DNA from 3 places in the Pseudomonas sp. DR48 genome. Region 3 is predicted to be linked to each of the others. Evidence: predicted binding sites of a transcription regulator. Region 3 holds the regulator's gene; each other region holds the start of a gene.

Evidence for each region. The regulator sigma-54, encoded in region 3, starts transcription at its own class of promoters, with help from an activator protein. The targets are predictions, from matches to a motif close to ANTGGCATNNANNTTGCTNT.
Region 1: K5K95_RS16590 (flagellar basal body rod protein FlgF) is a predicted target of sigma-54. The motif match lies at 3,740-3,759, and genes of this name have one in related genera.
Region 2: glnK (P-II family nitrogen regulator) is a predicted target of sigma-54. The motif match lies at 4,244-4,263, and genes of this name have one in related genera.

The regions. Positions count from the first base shown of each region.
Region 1 is NZ_CP081946.1:3,673,707-3,680,967, forward strand. It holds gene K5K95_RS16570 (amino acid aminotransferase) at 1-402, opposite strand, end outside; gene K5K95_RS16575 (4a-hydroxytetrahydrobiopterin dehydratase) at 402-758, opposite strand; gene phhA (phenylalanine 4-monooxygenase) at 864-1,649, opposite strand; gene K5K95_RS16585 (sigma-54-dependent transcriptional regulator) at 1,931-3,493, shown strand; gene K5K95_RS16590 (flagellar basal body rod protein FlgF) at 3,814-4,554, shown strand; gene flgG (flagellar basal-body rod protein FlgG) at 4,601-5,386, shown strand; gene flgH (flagellar basal body L-ring protein FlgH) at 5,438-6,133, shown strand; gene K5K95_RS16605 (flagellar basal body P-ring protein FlgI) at 6,161-7,249, shown strand; gene flgJ (flagellar assembly peptidoglycan hydrolase FlgJ) at 7,261-7,261, shown strand, end outside.
Region 2 is NZ_CP081946.1:1,669,763-1,677,023, reverse strand. It holds partial or broken gene K5K95_RS07760 (YifB family Mg chelatase-like AAA ATPase) at 624-1,532, opposite strand; gene K5K95_RS07755 (HigA family addiction module antitoxin) at 2,472-2,777, shown strand; gene K5K95_RS07750 (Bro-N domain-containing protein) at 2,829-3,350, opposite strand; gene K5K95_RS07745 (accessory factor UbiK family protein) at 3,791-4,051, opposite strand; gene glnK (P-II family nitrogen regulator) at 4,469-4,807, shown strand; gene K5K95_RS07735 (ammonium transporter) at 4,845-6,182, shown strand; gene K5K95_RS07730 (secondary thiamine-phosphate synthase enzyme YjbQ) at 6,397-6,822, shown strand; gene sutA (transcriptional regulator SutA) at 6,924-7,247, shown strand.
Region 3 is NZ_CP081946.1:2,956,583-2,963,843, forward strand. It holds gene rapZ (RNase adapter RapZ) at 1-108, opposite strand, end outside; gene ptsN (PTS IIA-like nitrogen regulatory protein PtsN) at 111-575, opposite strand; gene hpf (ribosome hibernation-promoting factor, HPF/YfiA family) at 588-896, opposite strand; gene K5K95_RS13280 (RNA polymerase factor sigma-54) at 971-2,464, opposite strand; gene lptB (LPS export ABC transporter ATP-binding protein) at 2,649-3,374, opposite strand; gene lptA (lipopolysaccharide transport periplasmic protein LptA) at 3,374-3,922, opposite strand; gene lptC (LPS export ABC transporter periplasmic protein LptC) at 3,909-4,481, opposite strand; gene K5K95_RS13300 (KdsC family phosphatase) at 4,489-5,013, opposite strand; gene K5K95_RS13305 (KpsF/GutQ family sugar-phosphate isomerase) at 5,013-5,987, opposite strand; gene K5K95_RS13310 (ATP-binding cassette domain-containing protein) at 6,265-7,074, shown strand; gene mlaE (lipid asymmetry maintenance ABC transporter permease subunit MlaE) at 7,074-7,261, shown strand, end outside.

The DNA of each region.
Region 1 (7,261 bases), 720 kb from region 3:
GTGGATCGGCCAGGTCGGGTTGCTTAACCACACGCCGCGACCGGGCAGGCATTGGGCAATGAAGTCCGCACTCAGACGCAGCGCGCCGGTGCCACCCGGTGTCTGGGTGGCGCCAGCGCGTTGTTCAGCGATCAGCGGCGAATCGGCGCCGAGCACCAATTCAATGATCGCCTTGCCGAACGCTGGCTCACCATGGCCGCCGATGTAGGTCTTGGTGGTCTGGCGATCCACCAGGCGTTGCTCGGCGAGCTTCACGGACTGGGGAATCGGGGTCAGGCCCTGGGCGTCTTTATAGACACCCACGCCAAGGTCGAATTTGCGCGGATTGGGGTCCTGCGCATAGGCCTCCATCAGGCCGAGAATCGGGTCGCCGGGCACTCGACCTATGGCGTCAAAATGCATTATTTGCGGCCCTCGGCGTCCTTGGCCACTTCGTCAGTGCGCGCGGCCATGATGAAATCGTTGCGGTGCAGACCCTTGATGGAGTGGCTCCACCAGGTCACGGTGACTTTGCCCCACTCGGTCAGCAGGCCCGGGTGGTGACCTTCGGCCTCGGAGATTTCGCCGACCGCGTTAGTGAACGCCAGCGCATATTTGAAGTTCTTGAACAGGAAGACTTTTTCCAGCTGCATGACGCCGTCGCGAACTTCGATGTTCCAGTCGGGGATCTGCTTGATCAGTACCGGCAATTCTTCGTCGCTGACCTGAGGGGCATCGGCGCGGCAGGCTTCGCAGTGGGCTTGGTTCAATGTGGACATGATGAGATTCCTGAAATCTGATTATTGGAATTCGACCGTCAGTACCCCCACGCTAAACCAAAGCGTCGGGTCCTGACAGGCTCACTTGATTCTAAAAGCTGCGGATCAAGCAGCTTTGGGCGGAAATTTTGGAGTGTGCAAGCCCAACTGCATGCCTTGCTTGACCATCCCCATGATGTCTTCATGGGCCAGATCGAACAGGCGCTTGAGGTTCGGCAAGACAAAATACAGCGGTTGCAGGATGTCGATGCGATACGGCGTGCGCATGCATTCCAGCGGATCGAAGGCTTGATGTTCAGGCTCGTCCGACAGGCAGTAAACGGTTTCTTTGGGCGAAGAGAGAATGCCGCCGCCGTAGATACGCAGGCCTTGCTCGGTATCAACCAGGCCGAACTCGATGGTCATCCAGTACAGGCGCGCCAGATACACGCGTTCTTCCTTGGAAGCCTGTAGGCCAAGTTTGCCGTAGGTGTGGGTAAATTCGGCGAACCAGGGGTTGGTCAGCAGCGGACAGTGGCCAAAGATCTCGTGGAAAATATCCGGTTCTTGCAGGTAGTCCAGCTCTTCACGGGTGCGGATAAACGTCGCCACCGGAAACTGCTTGTTGGCCAGTAATTCGAAGAAGGTCTGGAAGGGGATCAGTGCCGGCACCCGGGCAACTTGCCACCCGGTGGTTTCGCCGAGGACTTTGTTGATTTCGCCAAGTTGCGGAATGCGGTCGTGGGGCAGACCGAGTTTTTCGATACCGTCCAGGTATTCCTGGCACGCACGACCCTCGATCACTTTCAGTTGGCGAGTGATCAGCGTGTTCCACACCGCGTGTTCTTCGGCGGGGTAGTCGATAAAACCTTGCGCATCGGGCTCGCGAGCCACGTATTGCGTCTGCTTCATGCTGCTCTCCTGCTAGGGGATTTCGTTCTTGTTATGTCCTGCTATGGATCTAGAAATACCCCAAGGTGTGCGGCGTTGCAGCAGGTGCCAAGTGTCGAGAGTAGGAAAAATCCGCATTTTCCGTAAAGAATTCGTTACGGTTTGCGCGCTATGGCGCAGGTATTGCGATTTGTGGGGTTGAATCGGCCTACACCTGTCACATAATCTTGACGACAAAGTTGGCGCCTGCGCAGAAAATTCCTGGCTCGGGCCCTCGATCACTCCTGTTTCGGGCCTTTTATATGCGCATCAAAGTCCACTGCCAGAACCGCATCGGCATTCTGCGCGACATTCTCAACTTGCTGGTCGAGTACGGAATCAACGTCGCTCGCGGCGAGGTCGGCGGTGAGCATGGCAACGCGATCTACCTGCATTGCCCGAACCTGATCAACATTCAGTTCCAGGCCCTGCGTCCGAAATTTGAATCGATTGCCGGCGTATTTGGCGTCAAACGCGTAGGGCTGATGCCCAGCGAGCGTCGGCATATGGAGCTCAATGCCTTGCTTGGTGCCTTGGAGTTTCCGGTGCTGTCGATCGACATGGGCGGCTCGATTGTCGCCGCCAACCGTGCGGCGGCGCAGCTACTCGGGGTGCGGGTGGATGAGGTGCCGGGGATTCCGCTGTCGCGTTACGCCGAGGATTTCGACCTGCCGGAACTGGTGCGCGCCAACAAATCGCGGATCAACGGCTTGCGGGTGAAGGTCAAGGGCGATGTGTTTCTGGCCGATATCGCGCCACTGCAATCAGAGCATGACGACAGCGAGGCAATGGCGGGTGCGGTGCTGACGTTGCACCGCGCCGACCGCGTCGGCGAGCGCATTTATAACGTGCGCAAGCAGGAGTTGCGCGGGTTCGACAGCATCTTCCAAAGCTCCAGGGTGATGGCAGCGGTGGTGCGCGAGGCGCGACGCATGGCGCCACTGGATGCGCCGCTCTTGATCGAAGGCGAAACCGGCACTGGCAAAGAGTTGTTGGCGCGGGCCTGTCACCTGGCCAGTCCACGAGGCCAATCCCCCTTGATGGCGCTCAATTGCGCCGGTCTGCCGGAATCGATGGCCGAGACTGAGTTGTTCGGTTACGGCCCCGGCGCTTTCGAAGGCGCACGGGCCGAAGGCAAGCTTGGGCTGCTGGAGCTGACGGCGGGCGGCACGCTGTTTCTGGATGGTGTCGGGGAAATGAGCCCGCGCTTGCAGGTGAAACTGCTGCGCTTCCTGCAGGACGGTTGCTTCCGTCGTGTGGGCAGCGATGAAGAGGTTTATCTGGATGTTCGGGTGATCTGCGCGACGCAGGTCGACTTGTCCGAGTTGTGCGCGCGCGGCGAGTTTCGCCAGGATTTGTATCACCGTTTGAACGTGCTCTCTTTGCACATCCCGCCGCTGCGTGAATGCCTCGATGGACTGACGCCGCTGGTGGAACACTTCCTCGATCAGGCCAGCCGGCAGATTGGTTGTCCGCTGCCGAAGCTGGCGCCAGCGGCGATGGAGCGGCTTAGCCATTACCACTGGCCGGGCAATGTCCGGCAATTGGAAAACGTGTTGTTCCAGGCGGTTTCGTTGTGTGAGGGTGGGACGGTCAAGGCCGAACATATTCGTCTGCCGGATTACGGTGTGCGTCAGCCGCTCGGCGATTTTTCGCTTGAGGGCGGGCTGGATGAGATTGTCGGGCGCTTTGAGAAAGCCGTGCTGGAGCGCCTGTATTCCGAGCATCCGAGCAGTCGGCAGCTGGGTAAGCGGCTGGGGGTCTCGCACACCACCATTGCCAATAAATTGCGTGAGTACGAAGTCGGCAAAGAGCCCGGCACCTGACTGATCGTTCCCACGCTCTGCGTGGGAATGCCTCAACGGACGCTCCGCGTTCGGCTCTTGATGGGACGCGGAGCGTCCCGGGCTGCATTCCCACGCAGAGCGTGGGAACGATCATATGGACAACGGCATTTAAGATTGCCGCGAAGCGGCATAACACCGCCGGTTTTTCGTCTTCGATACATTTCCCCAATCCCTTGAAAACCCCTCAAGTCCTTTGTTTGCCGGGCCCGGCACCGTCAGAAAAAAGTTGGTCTGCAAATTGCTTATCGCTCAGCAGTACAGCAGTGGGCGGCAAACGTCCGGCATGCAGAGGAACGACTGTGGACAAGTACCTTTATGTGGCAATGACCGGCGCCAGCCAGAATGCACTGGCGCAGAAGGCTCATGCCAACAACCTGGCAAACATCTCCACCAACGGTTTTCAGAAAGACCTGGAACAGGCTCGTTCGATGCCGGTGTTTGGTGACAGCTTTCCGGCGCGTGCCTTTGCCATGACCGAGCGTCCGGCCACCGACTTCTCGTCAGGTTCGATGGTAGAAACCGGCCGTGATCTGGATGTGGCAGTGACCGGCGATGGCTGGATTGCCGTGCAAAGCCCTGACGGCAGCGAAAGTTACGTGCGCACCGGGAGCCTGGACGTTGACGCCTTGGGCGTGCTGCGGGCCGGCAACGGTATGCCGGTGATGGGCAATGGCGGACCGATCGCGGTGCCGCCCGAGCAGAAAATCGAAGTGGGCGAGGACGGCACCATCAGTATTCGTTCGATGGGCGAAGGCCCGCGGGTGATCGCGCAAGTCGACCGTATCAAACTGGTCAACCCTGACCCGAAGAACATGACCAAAGGCCTGGATGGTTCAATCCACACCAAGGACGGCAAGCCGGCGCAAGCCGATGCGAGCGTCAAGCTGGTGTCCGGGTTCCTTCAGTCGAGCAACGTCAATGCCGTGGAAGAAATGACCTCGGTGTTGGCCTTGTCGAAGCAATTCGAGCTGCACATCAAGATGATGAACACCGCCAAAGACGATGACCAGGCCATGGCTCGGGTCTTGCAGATCAGCTAATTACCAGAACGTCGCGCCGTAAAACAGGCGCACGAGGAGAATCGAAATGCTTCCGGCTCTATGGGTTGCCAAAACAGGTCTGTCCGCCCAGGACACCAACCTGACCACCATTTCCAACAACCTGGCGAACGTATCGACCACGGGTTTCAAACGTGACCGCGCCGAGTTCCAGGACTTGCTGTACCAGATCAAACGCCAGCCTGGCGCCCAGTCGACCCAGGACAGCGCACTGCCGACCGGTCTGCAAGTGGGTACCGGTGTGCGCATTGTCGGCACCCAGAAAAACTTCACCGCCGGCAGCCTGCAGACCACCGAGCAGCCACTCGACCTGGCGGTCAATGGTCGCGGTTTCTTCCAGATCCTGCAGCCGGATGGCACCACGTCCTACACCCGTGACGGCACGTTCCACCTCGATTCCAACGGTCAGGTCGTGAATGCCAGCGGTTTCGCTCTGGAACCGGCGATCGTCGTTCCGAACAACGCCCAGAGTTTTACCGTGGGTACGGACGGCACAGTGTCCATCACCGTTCCCGGCAGCGCGGCCTCTCAGGTGATCGGCAACCTGCAAACCGCCGACTTCATCAACCCGGCCGGTCTGCAAGCGGTCGGTAACAACCTGTTCCAGGAAACCGCGGCCAGCGGCGCACCACAAGTCGGCACCCCGGGCCTGAACGGTTTCGGTACCACGCTGCAGAACACCCTGGAAGGGTCCAACGTCAGCACCGTTGAAGAGATGGTCAACATGATCACCACTCAGCGCGCTTACGAGATGAACTCCAAGGTGATCTCCACCGCCGACCAGATGCTCTCGTTCGTAACGCAGAATCTGTAATCAAGTCTATGAGGCGGCATGAAGCCGCCTGCAGCACCGTGAGGTAGGGTCATGAATCGCTTTGTATCTGTTCTGGCACTGAGTGGGGTGGTCTCGCTTGCAGGCTGCGTCGCACCGACGCCCAAGCCCAATGACCCTTATTACGCCCCGGTGTTGCCGCGAACGCCGTTGCCGGCTGCCGCGAACAACGGCTCGATCTATCAGGCCGGTTTCGAACAGAACCTGTACAGCGACCGCAAGGCGTTCCGGGTCGGTGACATCATCACCATCACCCTGAACGAGAAGACCCAGGCAAGCAAGAACGCCAACTCCCAGGTCGGCAAGACCAGCAAGACCAGCATTGGCCTGTCCTCACTGTTTGGCAGTACGCCCAACGTGAATAACCCGGTCGGCAGCGGCGATCTGACTCTGGATGCCAGCTACAGCGGCGACCGCGCAACCAAGGGCGATAGCAAGGCCGGGCAGGGCAACAGCCTCACCGGTTCGATCACCGTAACCGTCGCCGACGTGTTGCCCAACGGGATCATTGCGGTGCGTGGCGAGAAGTGGATGACCCTCAATACCGGTGATGAACTGGTACGGATTGCCGGCCTGGTTCGTGCCGATGACATCGCCACCGATAACACGGTTTCGTCGACGCGCATTGCCGATGCACGCATCACCTACTCGGGCACCGGTTCGTTTGCCGATGCGAGTCAGCCAGGCTGGTTCGACCGTTTCTTCCTCAGCCCGCTGTTCCCTTTCTAGGTGGCTACGTTGAACTTCAAAAGTCTCATGGTGGCCGCCCTGTTGCTGTCCGCAGCCTTCAACGCTCAAGCTGAGCGTCTGAAGGATATCGCCAGCATTTCCGGCGTGCGGACCAACCAATTGATCGGTTACGGCCTGGTGGTCGGGCTTAACGGCACCGGCGACCAGACGACCCAGACCCCGTTCACCCTGCAGACCTTCAACAACATGCTCTCGCAGTTCGGCATCAAGGTGCCGCCAGGGTCCGGCAACGTGCAGCTGAAGAACGTCGCAGCAGTGTCGATCAGTGCCGAATTGCCAGCGTTTGCCAAACCGGGTCAGCAGGTCGACATCACCGTTTCTTCCATCGGTAACTCCAAAAGCCTGCGCGGCGGCACCTTGCTGCTGACGCCGCTCAAGGGTATCGATGGCAACGTCTACGCCATCGCCCAGGGCAACCTGGTGGTCGGTGGTTTCGATGCTGAAGGTCGTGACGGTTCGAAGATCACCGTCAACGTTCCGTCGGCGGGTCGTATCCCGGGTGGTGCGTCGGTCGAGCGTTCGGTACCGAGCGGTTTCAACCAGGGCAACAGCCTGACCCTGAACCTCAATCGTTCGGACTTCACCACCGCCAAGCGCGTGGTCGACAAGATCAACGATATGCTCGGCCCTGGCGTTGCCCAGGCCATCGACGGCGGCTCGATTCGCGTCACGGCACCTTTGGACCCAAGCCAGCGTGTCGACTATCTGTCGATCCTTGAAAACCTCGAAGTCGATCCGGGCCAGGCGGTGGCGAAAGTCATCATCAACTCCCGTACCGGCACCATTGTCATTGGCCAGAACGTGAAAGTGTCCCCGGCCGCCGTGACCCACGGCAGCCTGACCGTGACCATTACCGAAGACCCGATCGTCAGCCAGCCCGGCCCTTTGTCCAACGGACAGACAGCCGTCGTGCCGCGCTCGCGGGTCAACGCCCAGCAAGAAGCCAAGCCGATGTTCAAGTTCGGCCCGGGCACCACCCTCGACGAAATCGTGCGTGCGGTGAACCAGGTCGGCGCGGCGCCGGGTGACTTGATGGCCATCCTCGAAGCACTGAAACAGGCCGGCGCGCTGCAAGCCGACCTGATCGTGATCTGAGGACAGCGACCA
Region 2 (7,261 bases), 1.3 Mb from region 3:
TGTTAAATGAAAAAAGTGTATCAATCAAAATTTTGTGCAGGTTTGTATCTCTATGTATTTTAAAAGATTTTATATTTTTGTTTATTATGTGCTTTACAAGTTTTGCAAATAATAAATGATAAAGTTCAATAAGATTTTTTTCTGCTGGTGGTCGTGTTGAGTTCGGTTTTGGGGTGGGCCGCGCCGCAACTGCCTGGGATGTAGCTAGTGTCATACATGAGTAAGGATATTCAAAGGTAGTGATTTCTGAGATTCAACTTTGAGATTCCGTTTGCTTCTGGGGGCTATAAGGTACTGCACCTCACGACCTTCGATGTGGTGCGTAGATACTGTAACGATTGTGATGCAGCCAATTAGCATGCGCCCGTTGGGGTATGGAGGTCTTGAGGTGTTCAGCTGGTTGGTCCGATTTAGAATTGGAAACGGCGAGCTTGGGTGGTGGTCACTCCGTGGGCCGTATCACACGGCTCAACACTGTTTATTTGGTGCGCTGGACTTGGTTTGTCAAGGACTGCGTTGGAGCGATAGTTGTCAGATAATTCGATTGCGAAATATCATAAAAAAACAGATATAAATCAATTAGATATGCATGCTTGACAATATGTGTATCACAGCAAAACTTGAAGTTCGTCGAGGAACAGCACGCCATGATGGGCGAGGGTGATCTCGCCGGGTTGCGGCTTCGAACCGCCGCCCACTAACGCCGGGCCCGAGGCGGAGTGATGGGGTTGGCGGAAGGGTCTTTGCGGCCAGTGGCTCAAGGGCACGCAACTGGTGACGGATTGAATGGCTGCGACTTCCAGCGCCTCATTTTCTGCTAACGGGGGAAGCAGCCCCGGTAACCGACTCGCCAACAGTGTTTTCCCGGTTCCTGGCGGTCCGCTAAACAGCAAGTTGTGAGCCCCAGCCGCCGCAATCAGCAAGGCGCGCTTGGCCGAGATTTGCCCCTGCACTTCATTCAAGTCCGGATAGGGTTTGCTGGCGTAGAGCAAGCCATTGGAAACGTAGGGCTCAACCGGCGTATGTCCGTTGAAGTGCGCAACGGCTTCCAGCAGGTGGTCCACGGCAAACACCTTCAACCCGGACGCCAGGCACGCCTCCTCGGCGTTCGCCCGCGGCACCATCAACGAACGCCCGGCTTTGCGTGCAGCCAGTGCAGCCGGCAACACACCTCTGACGGCACGTACCGCGCCGGACAACGCCAACTCTCCCAGGCATTCAATGTCATCCAGCGTCAACGTCGGCACCTGCACACTGGCTGACAGAATCCCCAAGGCAATCGCCAGATCGAAACGTCCGCCGTCCTTCGGTAAGTCCGCAGGCGCGAGATTCAGCGTGATGCGCCGCGCCGGGAATTGCAGACCCGAGTTGATGATCGCGCTGCGTACCCGATCCTTACTTTCCTTCACCGCCGCTTCGGGCAAACCGACCATCGTCAGCGATGGCAAGCCGTTGGCCAGATGGACTTCGACGGTAACGGCGGGCGCATCCACGCCAATCTGGGCGCGGCTGTGGACGATGGATAGGGACATGGTCGTTCCTTGAGCTTTACGGGAACCGCTTCCTGCGGTTTTTTGAAGGGTAGTCGGGGGCGCGTGATGGCGCAGGTGCCAAATCTTCGCAGGATGTTGCGAGTGTCTTTCTGATGGGTGAAGCGTAAGGGAGTGGGGATTTGCGACGTAATCAGTCGCGGGATGAGGTTGTTGTAGGACGTTGCCTGGATCTATGAAGGACGGCGGCGAAAGCTAAATTGAAGGCGAAAAAAACCGCCTTGAGTAGGCGGTTTTTTATTTGCAGGCTTCGGTGAGGCCGAGGCCTGCGCTTCCTCAACGAAAACACTCACGATGGGAAGCCTATTCAAATTTGATCTTCCAGGCAAGCGTCAATAGCGATCTGCTTATGGTAGGAACCAATAACAGCGAGGAGATGGAAAGGACGTTCGCCACTTCATGATTTGATACAACTCGTTAGCAGATTTGAAAGGTAAGCATTGAAAGAACTGCGATAGCATTCGCCGCGATGAGGCTCGATGAGTGAGTGATTTCGAAGTGTGGCTGGGGGCGTAAAGATTTTCATGTTCCTCAACACGATGTGAGAGTCGTGCCGGCGCAGGTTTTGAGGAACCCACACCCGGCCGCCTCAGCGAACACACTCACATGTATTCCCAAAGGTGTGCGTACACCGGAAAGTGCACTGGAGGTTTGGCCTCACGCAAGGAGGGCCAAAGTATGTCTAAGTTTCTTAAACATATGTGGAGCCTCGTTAGAAACGCGCTATGGGCTTTTCGCCTGTACGAGTTTCTGCGGGACCGCTGGGATGATCCGCGGTAAGGATTGACTCGGCGGAAACCGCTCCAGCTTCGGCTGGGGCGGTTTTTTGATCTGTACGAAATTTAAGAACTTCGCGTTTCGAGTAGGCACCGCTGCTCAACGCTGAGTATTCATTCTCGGGGCAGGAGGCAATGGGGCGTAATGATTAAGAAAGGTATGCGTCCGGTTCACCCCGGCGAGATCCTCAAAGAGGAATACCTGGAGCCTCTGAGCCTTACGGCGGCAGCCCTGGCTAGAGCATTGAGCGTTTCGACACCAACGGTGAACGATATCGTGCTCCAGCGCCGGGGTGTCAGCGCTGATATGGCTTTAAGGCTATCTATCTGTCTGGACACGACCCCGGAATTTTGGCTGAACCTGCAATCGACTTACGATTTGCGCAAAGCTGAGATTGAGCGAGGGGCAGTTATCCGGGATCAGGTTGAGCGGCTTCCGCACTGCGCCTGATCCTCAATTGCTGGACGAACCCCACGCTATAACGTGGGGTTTTTTTATCGTTCAGAATGCCTGGAGTATTCGCGAAGCACGCTTCCACCACGGTGCATTGATCGAGCGCTGCGGCCGTTCACTATCCGCCAGCATCTGCGGAACATCCTGCAGCCGTATCCACGGTTGGTTATTCCAGTGCAGCAAACTCAACGACATCTCGGGCCAGTTCAGCAGGCTCAGGATCGGGCGTTCGGTTGCGGTGGGTTGTTGGGCGTCTCTGAGGGCTGGTACTACGTCGTGGGTCAGCCATTCGCGCAGGCCTCGGTATTCGGGGCAGTAGTGGTAGACGAGCAGGGCGTAGACGCCGGATTCGCTGATCAGCAGGGTGTTTTCGAGGGTGCCGTGGATGAGAACTCGCGCGGATTGATGTTGATCGGGATCGAGTTTTCGGACGGCACGTTCGTCGAGGAAGAGGCGAAGCAGGCGACCCAGGTCTCGGGCGCTGAACCAAGGCTGGTTTTCGATCAAAAGCGCGTGAAGGTGGAGTTTGTGGCGGGTGAAGACGTGAGGGATTAGATAGTTTTCATTCATGGTGCAGCTCCCGGATGCGAATTAAGGAAACTGCCTCTGATCGTCGCCAAACGAAAAGGGTGGCAGCTATGCGCGGGTTGGCGAACCGGTGCATCCGGAAACCGGCAGACCCGAAGGTCTCCCACGCACAGCCGCCATAATTCGAGATGGGAATAATTCCCTGATTCGAACGTGGTCGCGATGCGTTTAGATGCTATCCAGGTCGCCAAACCCAGTGCTGAATATTCAGCTGGGATGAGCTTAGGAACCTGGGCTTCGCGGCGCTATCGGACGGCGGTGTGATCTTTGTAGGACGTTGCCGAGATGGTGGCGGGGCGGAAGATCAAAAGATCGCAGCCTGCGGCAGCTCCTACAGGGTTTGGTCTATCCAGTGTGGGAGGGCTTGTAGACCGAGGTGACGCTATTCGCGGGCAAGCCCGCTCCCACAGGGATTTGCAGTGTTACTCGGCAGGCGGATTAAGCTTCGCTTCAAGCTCCGCCACCTTCGCCTCAAGACTCTCTAACCGTGCCCGGGTCCGCGCCAGCACGACCATCTGGCTATCGAACTCTTCGCGGCTCACCAGATCCAGCTTGCTGAAGCCACTCTGCAACAAAGCCTTGAACTGGCTTTCGATTTCGCTTTTCGGCAATGGGGTTTCGCCGCTGAAAAGGCGTGAGGCGGTGCCGGTCAGGGCGTCGAGGAAGTCTTTGGGTGCGAGCATGGCAAATGTCCTGTCAACAATGGCGGGCAGTGTATCACGCAGTGTCTATAGTCAATTCCAGCGGCAGGGATGCACGCTTTTCGCGCATGCGGACGGACGGCATCGCACCGTTGTTGTGCGTAACGCGTCAGGTGTTGCGGTGATGTGGTGGGTATCTGCGGCCAAAGGCTTGAAAACAGTAGGTTTTGTGGAGATGGCAAGCTTTCTGCTTAGTCAGTAGTAACCCATGCACTGATGCAGTCGCTGTGACGAATGCAGTGCGCCAAGCGGAACGGGGAGTTGTTTCGTGAGGAGCGGTTAGCTGGCGTCGGACGGGCAGGTAAGGTCGACGATGCGTTACAAAGCCAGGCACTGCGCTTAGACTTGAGTCGGGTTTGTTTTCCTGGGGCAAGTCCACCAATTCGGGAGAGAGTTTTCATGAAGCTAGTCACTGCCATCATCAAGCCGTTCAAACTGGACGACGTGCGCGAATCGCTGTCCGAGATCGGCGTGCAGGGCATTACCGTTACTGAAGTCAAAGGCTTCGGTCGGCAGAAGGGTCACACCGAGCTGTACCGCGGCGCGGAGTACGTGGTCGATTTTCTGCCCAAGGTGAAGATCGATGTCGCCATTGACGACAAGGATCTGGACCGGGTTATCGAGGCGATAACCAAGGCTGCCAACACCGGCAAGATCGGTGACGGCAAGATCTTCGTGGTCAATCTGGAACAGGCGATTCGCATCCGTACCGGCGAAACCGATACCGACGCGATTTAAAAGCCGCCACAAACCCAACGCCCCAGGAGAAAACAATATGACTCTGCGTAAATTCGCAGGGCTAGGAGCCCTGTTGTCCCTCGTAATGCCCGGCCTGGCTATGGCGGCAGATCCGGCGGCGCCTCCAGTCCTCAATTCCGGCGATACCGCCTGGATGATGACCTCGACAGCCCTTGTGCTGTTCATGACCATTCCCGGCCTCGCGCTGTTCTACGGCGGCATGGTTCGTTCCAAAAACGTTCTTTCGTTGATGATGCAATGCTTCGCCATTACCGGCCTGGTCACCATCTTGTGGTTCATTTATGGCTACAGCATGGCGTTCGATACCACGGGGATGGAAGCCAACGTCGTCAACCTCAACTCCTTTGTCGGCAGCTTTGCCAAGGCCTTCCTCGCGGGCATCACGCCTGCCAGCATTACTGGCCCGGCGGCGCTGTTTCCTGAGGCGGTGTTTGTCACCTACCAGATGACGTTTGCCATCATCACTCCGGCGCTGATCGTCGGTGCGTTTGCAGAACGGATGAAGTTCTCCGCGATGCTGGTGTTCATGGGGATCTGGTTCACCGTGGTTTACGCGCCGATTGCGCACATGGTCTGGAGCGGTCCGGGTTCGCTGTTGGGCGACTGGGGCGTGCTCGATTTCGCCGGCGGCACCGTGGTGCATATCAACGCCGGTGTGGCCGGCCTGGTTGCCTGCCTGGTGTTGGGCAAGCGTAAAGGTTTCCCGACCACCCCGATGGCTCCGCACAACCTCGGCTATACGCTGATGGGCGCCGCGATGTTGTGGGTCGGCTGGTTCGGTTTCAACGCAGGTTCTGCTGCCGCTGCCAACGGCACTGCCGGCATGGCGATGCTGGTGACTCAGATCGCTACCGCAGCAGCAGCCTTGGGCTGGATGTTTGCCGAGTGGCTGACCCACGGTAAACCTAGCGCACTGGGTATCGCTTCGGGCGTGGTTGCCGGTCTGGTTGCGATCACTCCGGCGGCAGGTACCGTTGGCCCAATGGGCTCGATGATCATCGGTCTGGCAGCGGGCGTGGTGTGCTTCTTCTGCGCCACCACCCTGAAACGCAAACTCGGTTATGACGATTCCCTGGACGCCTTCGGTGTGCACGGTATCGGCGGTATCCTCGGCGCGATCCTGACCGGTGTCTTCGCTGCACCGTCCCTGGGTGGCTTCGGCACCGTGACCGACATCGCCGCACAAGTCTGGATTCAGTGCAAAGGCGTGGGCTTCACGGTGATCTACACCGCGATCGTCACCTTCATCATTCTCAAGGTCCTGGACGCTGTCATGGGCCTGCGTATCACGGAAGAAGAAGAGGCTGTCGGCATCGACCTGGCGCTGCACAACGAACGCGGCTACAACTTGTAAGCACGCGCATAAAAAACTTGCCCGGCTTGCCGGGCATTTTTTTGTCCGGGATTTGTCCATGAAGGAACTGCTGAAAGGTTTTTTCCTACATGTTTAGTGGTGTTTACGGCGGGCGTTTTTCTGCGGCCAATGGCTTACATGATTGAAGGAATATTAGGGCCTTTGTTTTTTCCCAGAGCGCGCTAGAATGCGCCCCGAACGTGCGGAGAACTGTATGTGGCAACAGACTCTGATAACCCTGCGGGCAAGGCCCCGGGGCTTTCATCTGGTAACGGACGAGTTACTCGCCGGCTTGCCTGAAATAAAGGCGTGCCGGGTCGGCCTGTTGCATTTGTGGCTGCAGCATACCTCGGCGTCGTTGACCATCAACGAGAACGCCGATCCGGCGGTACGTCGCGACTTCGAACGATTCTTCAATCGTCTGATCCCACAAGGAACAGACGGCTATGAGCATAACGACGAAGGCCTGGACGACCTCCCGGCGCACTTCAAGGCCAGTGTGCTTGGCTGTCAGCTCAGTTTGCCGATTTCGGCGGGCCGACTGGCGCTGGGGACCTGGCAAGGCGTTTATCTGGGCGAGCACCGTGATTTTGGCGGTGCCCGTAAAGTCCTCGCCACCGTGCACGGTGAAGAGGCATGAGCCGCTGGTCACCAACGGCTATTGAATTTTTCCGGCGGCCTTCGACAGATGGCGAAGCTGGGCTATAACTAATCTGCTTTTCGCAAGTCATGAGGTAGAACATGAGCGACGATGATCTGGAAAACGACGACCTCGAAGTAGGCGACGACGACGAAACCGAAGAAGGTCTGGAAGCAGCGGCCGAAGACGTCGCTGAAGACGACGGCGGTGATACGCCCGTTCCGACCGCCAAAGGCAAAGCCAAGGCAGCGGTCTCGGTCGATGAGCTGCCGAGCGTTGAAGCCAAGAACAAGGAACGCGACGCCCTGGCCAAGGCCATGGAAGAGTTTCTGGCGCGGGGCGGCAAGGTGCAGGAAGTGGAGGCCAATGTGGTCGCCGATCCTCCCAAGAAGCCTGACAACAAGTACGGCAGCCGGCCTATCTAAGCGCCTGCTACCTG
Region 3 (7,261 bases):
CAAGCCGGCGGGCAGGTTGTCGATGCAGTAGTAGCCGTTGTCCTCGAGAACATCGAGTGCGGTACTTTTACCTGAGCCGGAACGGCCACTGACAATGATCAAGCGCATGATTAATGACCGTTTTGCTCGCTCAGGACGACCTGATACAAGGCTTCATTACTCGGGGCGCTGCGCAGTTTTTCGCGCACTTCCTTGCGATCGAGCATGCTGGCGATCTGGCGCAGTAGCTCCAGGTGCGCATCGGTAGCGGCCTGCGGGACCAGCAGCACGAACAGCAGGTCAACCGGGGCGCCGTCGATGGCGTCGAAATCGATGGGGGCTTCAAGGTGTATCAGGGCACTGATGGGCGCTTCGCAGCCCTTGATGCGACAGTGAGGGATGGCGATGCCGTTGCCAAAACCGGTCGAACCGAGTTTTTCACGGGCAATCAAAGCCTCGAAGACATCTTGCATCTCCAGATCCGGCACTTCCCGGGCGATCAGGGTGGCAATTTGCTCAAGGGCTTTCTTTTTACTGCCGCCCGGCACGTTCACGAGAGAACGGCCGGGGGTCAGGATGTTTTCAAGTCGGATCATGGGTTGGGAGTGTTAACGACCGGTAGCGCCCTGGAGCAGGCTTTGGGTCTTTTCCTTATGCTTTTTGAGTTGTTTATCGAGCTTGTCGGTCAGTAAGTCGATCGCCGCGTACATATCGGTATGTTCCGCGTTGGCGACCACTTCATTGCCGGGAATATGCAACGTGGCTTCGATTTTCTGCTTCAGCTTTTCGACGCACATCGTGACCTGCACGTTGGTGATCTTGTCGAAATGCCTCTCTAATCGTTCGAGTTTTTCGCCGATGTAGGCGCGCAGAGGTTCGGTCACTTCCAGTTGGTGTCCACTGATGTTGACTTGCATACAGCTTCTCCTTCGTTGCCAGTGCATAAAGCGGTAGACCAGATGATCTACCACTGGAACGCTGTGGCGTGGCTCTACATCAACCGCTTGCGTTCGCTCGAAGGCGCGATCCCGAGGGATTCGCGGTACTTGGCGACGGTGCGGCGAGCCACCTGAATGCCTTGTGCCTCCAGTAAACCAGCGATCTTGCTGTCACTCAACGGCTTTTTCTGATTTTCCGCCGCAACCAGTTTTTTGATGATTGCGCGGATCGCCGTGGACGAGCATTCGCCGCCTTCGGAGGTGCTGACGTGGCTGGAAAAAAAGTATTTCAGTTCATAAATGCCCCGAGGGGTATGCATGAATTTCTGTGTGGTCACCCGTGAAATGGTCGACTCGTGCATGCCCACTGCCTCGGCAATGTCGTGCAGGACCAGCGGTTTCATCGCTTCGTCGCCGTACTCCAGGAAGCCGCGCTGATGCTCGACGATCTGGGTGGCCACTTTCATCAGGGTTTCGTTGCGGCTTTGCAGGCTCTTGATGAACCAGCGTGCTTCCTGCAACTGATTGCGCATGAAAGTGTTGTCGGCGCTGGTGTCGGCGCGGCGCACGAAACCGGCATATTGGGCGTTGACCCGCAGCCGTGGCACCGATTCCTGATTCAGCTCGACCAGCCAGCGCTCGTTGTCCTTGCGCACGATCACGTCAGGGACGACGTATTCGGCTTCGCTCGACTCGATCTGCGAGCCCGGACGCGGGTTGAGGCTCTGCACCAGTTCGATCACCTGGCGCAGTTCATCTTCCTTGAGCTTCATGCGGCGCATCAGCTGGCTGTAGTCGCGGCTACCGAGCAGATCGATGTAGTCGGTGACCAGGCGCTTGGCTTCCGCCAGCCAAGGTGTCTTGGCTGGCAGCTGGCGCAGTTGCAGCAGCAGGCATTCGCCCAGGTTGCGGGCGCCGATACCGGCCGGTTCGAATTGCTGGATGCGATGCAGGACGGCTTCGATTTCGTCCAGTTCGATGTCCAGTTCCGGATCGAAGGCTTCGAGGATTTCCTCGAGGGTTTCGTCCAGGTAGCCCTGATTGTTGATGCAATCGATCAGGGTCACGGCGATCAAGCGATCGGTGTCGGACATCGGTGCCAGGTTCAGCTGCCACAGCAAATGGCTTTGCAGGCTTTCACCGGCCGATGTACGGGTAGTGAAATCCCACTCGTCGTCATCGCTGCTCGGCAGGCTGCTGGCGCTGGTCTGGTAAACGTCTTCCCATGCCGTATCGACGGGCAGCTCGTTGGGAATGCGCTCATTCCAGTCACCTTCCTCCAGGTTGTCCACCGTCGGGGCGGTTTCCTGGTAGGAGGGCTCTGAAACATCGGCGTTGGGTTGTTGTTCGGCTTTGTCGGCCAAGGGGTCGGCGTTATCGAAGTCGTCGCCTTCTTCCTGGCGTTCGAGCATCGGATTGGACTCCAGAGCCTCCTGGATTTCCTGTTGCAGGTCCAGGGTCGACAATTGGAGCAGGCGGATGGCCTGTTGCAGCTGCGGTGTCATCGTCAGCTGCTGGCCCATTCTCAAGACTAGCGATGGTTTCATGGCAGGGGCTAAACACCTTATTCGCCGGCGCACATGCGCCATCCACTACAGGGCGCCGGAGCGCCAAACATAAGCAAATTATATGCCCGAAACTGCAGCGTTTGCCTAGAGCGCCGTAACAATAAAAAAATGTTGATTTTTTATCGAGACAAGCGCTCGGGCGACCAGCCAGACACCTCAGTGCTTACAGGCGGAACTCATGGCCCAGATAGACTTCTTTCACCAGGTCATTGGCCAGGATTGTGGCGGAGTCGCCTTCGGCAATGAGCTGTCCATCGTTAACGATGTAGGCGGTTTCGCAGATATCAAGGGTCTCACGGACGTTGTGGTCAGTGATCAACACGCCAATGCCTTTGGCCTTGAGGTGGTAGATGATCTGTTTGATGTCGCCCACCGAAATCGGGTCCACACCGGCGAATGGTTCGTCGAGCAGGATGAATTTCGGGTTGGTGGCCAGGGCGCGTGCGATTTCCACGCGGCGGCGCTCACCACCGGACAGGCTCATGCCGAGGTTGTCACGGATGTGGCTGATATGGAATTCCTGCAGCAGGCTTTCCAGTTCCTTGCGACGACCGTCCTTGTCGAGCTCCTTGCGGGTCTCGAGGATGGCCATGATGTTGTCGGCCACCGACAGTTTGCGAAAAATCGACGCTTCTTGCGGAAGATAGCCGATACCGGCCTTTGCACGACCGTGCATTGGCTGGTGGCTGACGTCCAGGTCATCGATCAGCACACGACCCTGATCGGCCTGCACCAGGCCGACAATCATATAGAAGCAGGTGGTCTTGCCGGCGCCGTTAGGGCCCAGCAGGCCGACGATCTGACCGCTGTCGATTGACAGGCTGACGTCACGCACGACCTGGCGGCTCTTGTAGCTCTTGGCCAGATGCTGAGCTTTCAGAGTTGCCATTATGGAGCCTTTTTCGCGTCGTTTTTCGGCTTGGGCTGGATCACCATGTCGATGCGTGGGCGCGCTTCGGTGACCTTGTTGCCTGTGGCGCGACCGGCGCTCGCAAGCTTTTTGACGGTGTCGTAGACGATTTTCTCGCCTTGAGTGATGTTGTTGTCCTTGTCGATGACTTTTGCCTTATCGATCAGGACGATGCGGTTTTGCGCGGCGTGGTACTGGATGGTGATGCCCCAGCCCTGAACAGGCTTGGTATCGCCGGCGGTCTGCAATTGTTCGAAGTAGGCGAGGTTGCCCACCGAGGTCACCACGTCAATTTCACCGGTCGGCGTGCGGGTGATGGTCACGGTGTTGCCTTTAACGATCATCGAGCCCTGGGTGATGATCACGTCACCTTTATAGGTGGCAACGCCATTCTTGTCGTCCAGTTGGGCATCGTCGGCCTGAATGCGGATAGGCTGCTCTTGATCGTTCGGCAGAGCCCAGGCGCTCACGCTTCCCAGTGCTGCGCCCAGACTGAGCAAAATAGGGAGAGTTTTAACGAGCCTCATACTGTCCTCTTACGTTCGATAGCAGGTGTATCCTGCTTTCTTTCAAGTACGCTTTCATTCCGTTGCCTGTCGATACACCGCCAGCGCCGTCGATTCTAACGGGTTGATCGGTCTGCGCATATTGCTCCTTGGGGAACACAGTCATACGGGTGGTGGTAATCAGGGTCTTGCGGTTTTTCTCGTCGAAACGCGTGATGCGCACTGAATCAATCAGTTCGACCTGAGTGCCGTCGGGATTGACTTCTCCTCGCTCGCTCTGGACGTGCCACGGAAACTGGGTGCCGCGAAACATGTTCAGGTCGGGGTTGGTCAGCAACGTCACCTCGGTCGCTTTCAGGTGTTCAACCTTGTCGGACGTCATTTCGTACTGCAATTTGCCGTCCGGCAGGTACTGCACGCTGTGGGCGTTGGTGGCGTAATAGTCAATGGCGCTTTCGTCGACCTTGGCTACGGCCTTATCGAGGAAGCGTTCCGGGCTGATGTTCCAGTAGCCGACCGCGGCGAACAGCGCCGCGATGCAACTGAACAACAGCATGTTACGAATCTTTTTGCTCAACATAATGGGCTCACAGGTACGCGGCGTTGGCCGCATCAAGGCGGCCCTGGGCGAGCAGGATCAATTCGCAGAATTCACGAGCGGCACCCTCGCCACCGCGGGCCAGGGTAATGCCATGGGCGTTTTCACGTACGAAGCTGGCGGCATTGGCCACCGCCATGCCCAGGCCAACGCGGCGAATCACCGGCAGGTCTGGCAAGTCGTCACCCAAATAGGCAACTTGTTCATAGCTTAGGTTGAGTTGGGCCAGAAGTTCGTCCAGCACCACCAGTTTGTCTTCGCGCCCCTGATAAAGGTGTGGAATGCCGAGGTTCTTCGCCCGACGTTCGACCACCGGGGTCTTGCGGCCGCTGATGATAGCGGTCTGCACGCCGGCTGCCATCAACATCTTGATGCCTTGGCCGTCGAGGGTGTTGAACGTCTTGAATTCGCTACCGTCTTCAAGGAAGTACAACCGTCCGTCGGTCAGCACGCCGTCGACGTCGAACACCGCGAGTTTGATCTGTTTGCCGCGTTGCAGCAGGTCCGTGCTCATTACATTACTCCTGCACGCAGCAAGTCGTGCATGTTCAAGGCGCCGACCGGCCGGTCGTCGCTGTCGACCACGACCAGCGCGTTGATCTTATGGTCTTCCATGATTTTCAGGGCTTCGGCCGCAAGCATTTCGGCGCGGGCGGTTTTGCCGTGTGCGGTCATGACCTGATCGATGGTGGCGCTGTGGATGTCGATGCTGCGGTCCAGGGTGCGACGCAAATCACCGTCCGTGAAGATGCCGGCGAGTTTGCCATCGGCTTCCAGGATCACGGTCATGCCGAGGCCCTTGCGGGTCATTTCCATCAGCGCGTCCTTTAGCAGGGTGCCGCGCTGGACCTGCGGCAGCTCTTGTCCGGCGTGCATGACGTTTTCGACTTTCAACAACAGGCGTCTGCCCAACGCGCCACCCGGGTGTGAAAAGGCGAAATCTTCAGCGGTAAAGCCGCGGGCTTCCAGCAGCGCGACGGCCAGGGCATCGCCCATGACCAGTGCAGCGGTGGTTGAAGAGGTCGGTGCCAGGTTCAGCGGGCAGGCTTCGTGCTCGACGTGAACGTTGAGGTTGACCTCGGCAGCCTTGGCCAGCGGCGAATCGGGGTTGCCGGTGAGGCTGATCAATTTGATGCCCAGGCGTTTGATCAAGGGCAGCAGGGTAACGATTTCATTGGTGGAGCCGGAGTTCGACAGGGCCAGGATGATGTCGTCACGCGTAATCATGCCCATGTCGCCATGACTGGCTTCGGCCGGGTGCACGAAAAAGGCCGTGGTGCCGGTGCTGGCCAGTGTGGCGGCAATCTTGTTGCCGATATGTCCCGACTTGCCCATGCCGACCACGACCACGCGGCCTTTGCTGGCCAGAATCATCTCGCAAGCGCGTACGAAATCTGCGTCGATATGGGGCAGCAAGCCTTGTACGGCTTCCAGCTCGAGGCGGATGGTGCGTTGGGCGGATTGAATCAGGTCGCTGGATTGGCTCATGTCAGAAATCGTATAGCCTGATGAAAAGGCGGCGATTATAGCGGTAATGATCGAAACCCTCACGCAAGTTCGTCATGCTTTGTTGTTCCCGGTTACCAAATACTCGTCGAACAAGGTTTTTTGCCTGTCATCTTGCTGAACATGCCCCGGCTTGGGCCTTGGGCGCTTGCCCTTTGCAGTGATATAGTTCGCCGCCAGTTCGGCCTGCCCGGGGAGGTATGTGCTTTCGTCAGAGAGCCAGGCGTCCGAGTGAGAGGCTGCATCGCAAGGAGTTTAGATGAGTGCCGATAACGCCTACGCGGTCGAGCTGAAGGGACTGACCTTCAAGCGCGGTGCGCGCAGCATTTTCAATAACGTCGATATCCGTATCCCGCGCGGCAAGGTCACCGGCATCATGGGGCCTTCCGGGTGTGGCAAGACCACGCTGTTGCGCTTGATGGGCGCACAGTTGCGTCCCACCAAGGGCGAAGTCTGGGTCAACGGCCAGAACCTGCCAAAGCTGTCGCGCAGCGATTTGTTCGATGCGCGTAAACACATGGGCGTGCTGTTTCAGAGCGGCGCGCTGTTCACCGACCTCGATGTGTTCGAGAACGTCGCCTTTCCGCTGCGCGTCCACACCGAGCTGCCGGAAGAAATGATCCGCGACATCGTTCTGCTCAAATTGCAGGCCGTGGGCTTGCGTGGCGCAATCGACCTGATGCCTGACGAGTTGTCCGGCGGCATGAAGCGTCGTGTCGCGCTGGCGCGGGCGATTGCCCTCGATCCGCAGATCCTCATGTATGACGAGCCTTTTGTCGGCCAGGACCCAATCGCCATGGGCGTGCTGGTGCGCCTGATCCGTTTGCTCAACGATGCGCTGGGCATTACCAGTATCGTGGTGTCTCACGATCTGGCCGAGACCGCGAGCATCGCCGATTACATTTATGTAGTGGGTGACGGGCAAGTATTGGGGCAGGGCACTCCCGAAGAGTTGATGAATTCGCAGGAACCGCGCATTCGTCAATTCATGACAGGTGATCCCGACGGTCCGGTCGCATACCACTTTCCAGCGACGGATTACCGCGCAGATCTTCTGGGGAAGCGTTGATGCGCAAGATTTCACTGATAGAACGCGTGCGCCGGTTCGGCCATTCCGCCATTGATGCGCTGGCGGTGTTCGGTCGTTCGGCGATTTTCCTGTTTCATGCCTTGCTCGGTCGTGGTGGCATCGGCGGCGGTTTTGGCCTGCTGATCAAGCAACTGCATTCGGTGGGCGTGATGTCCCTGGTGATCAT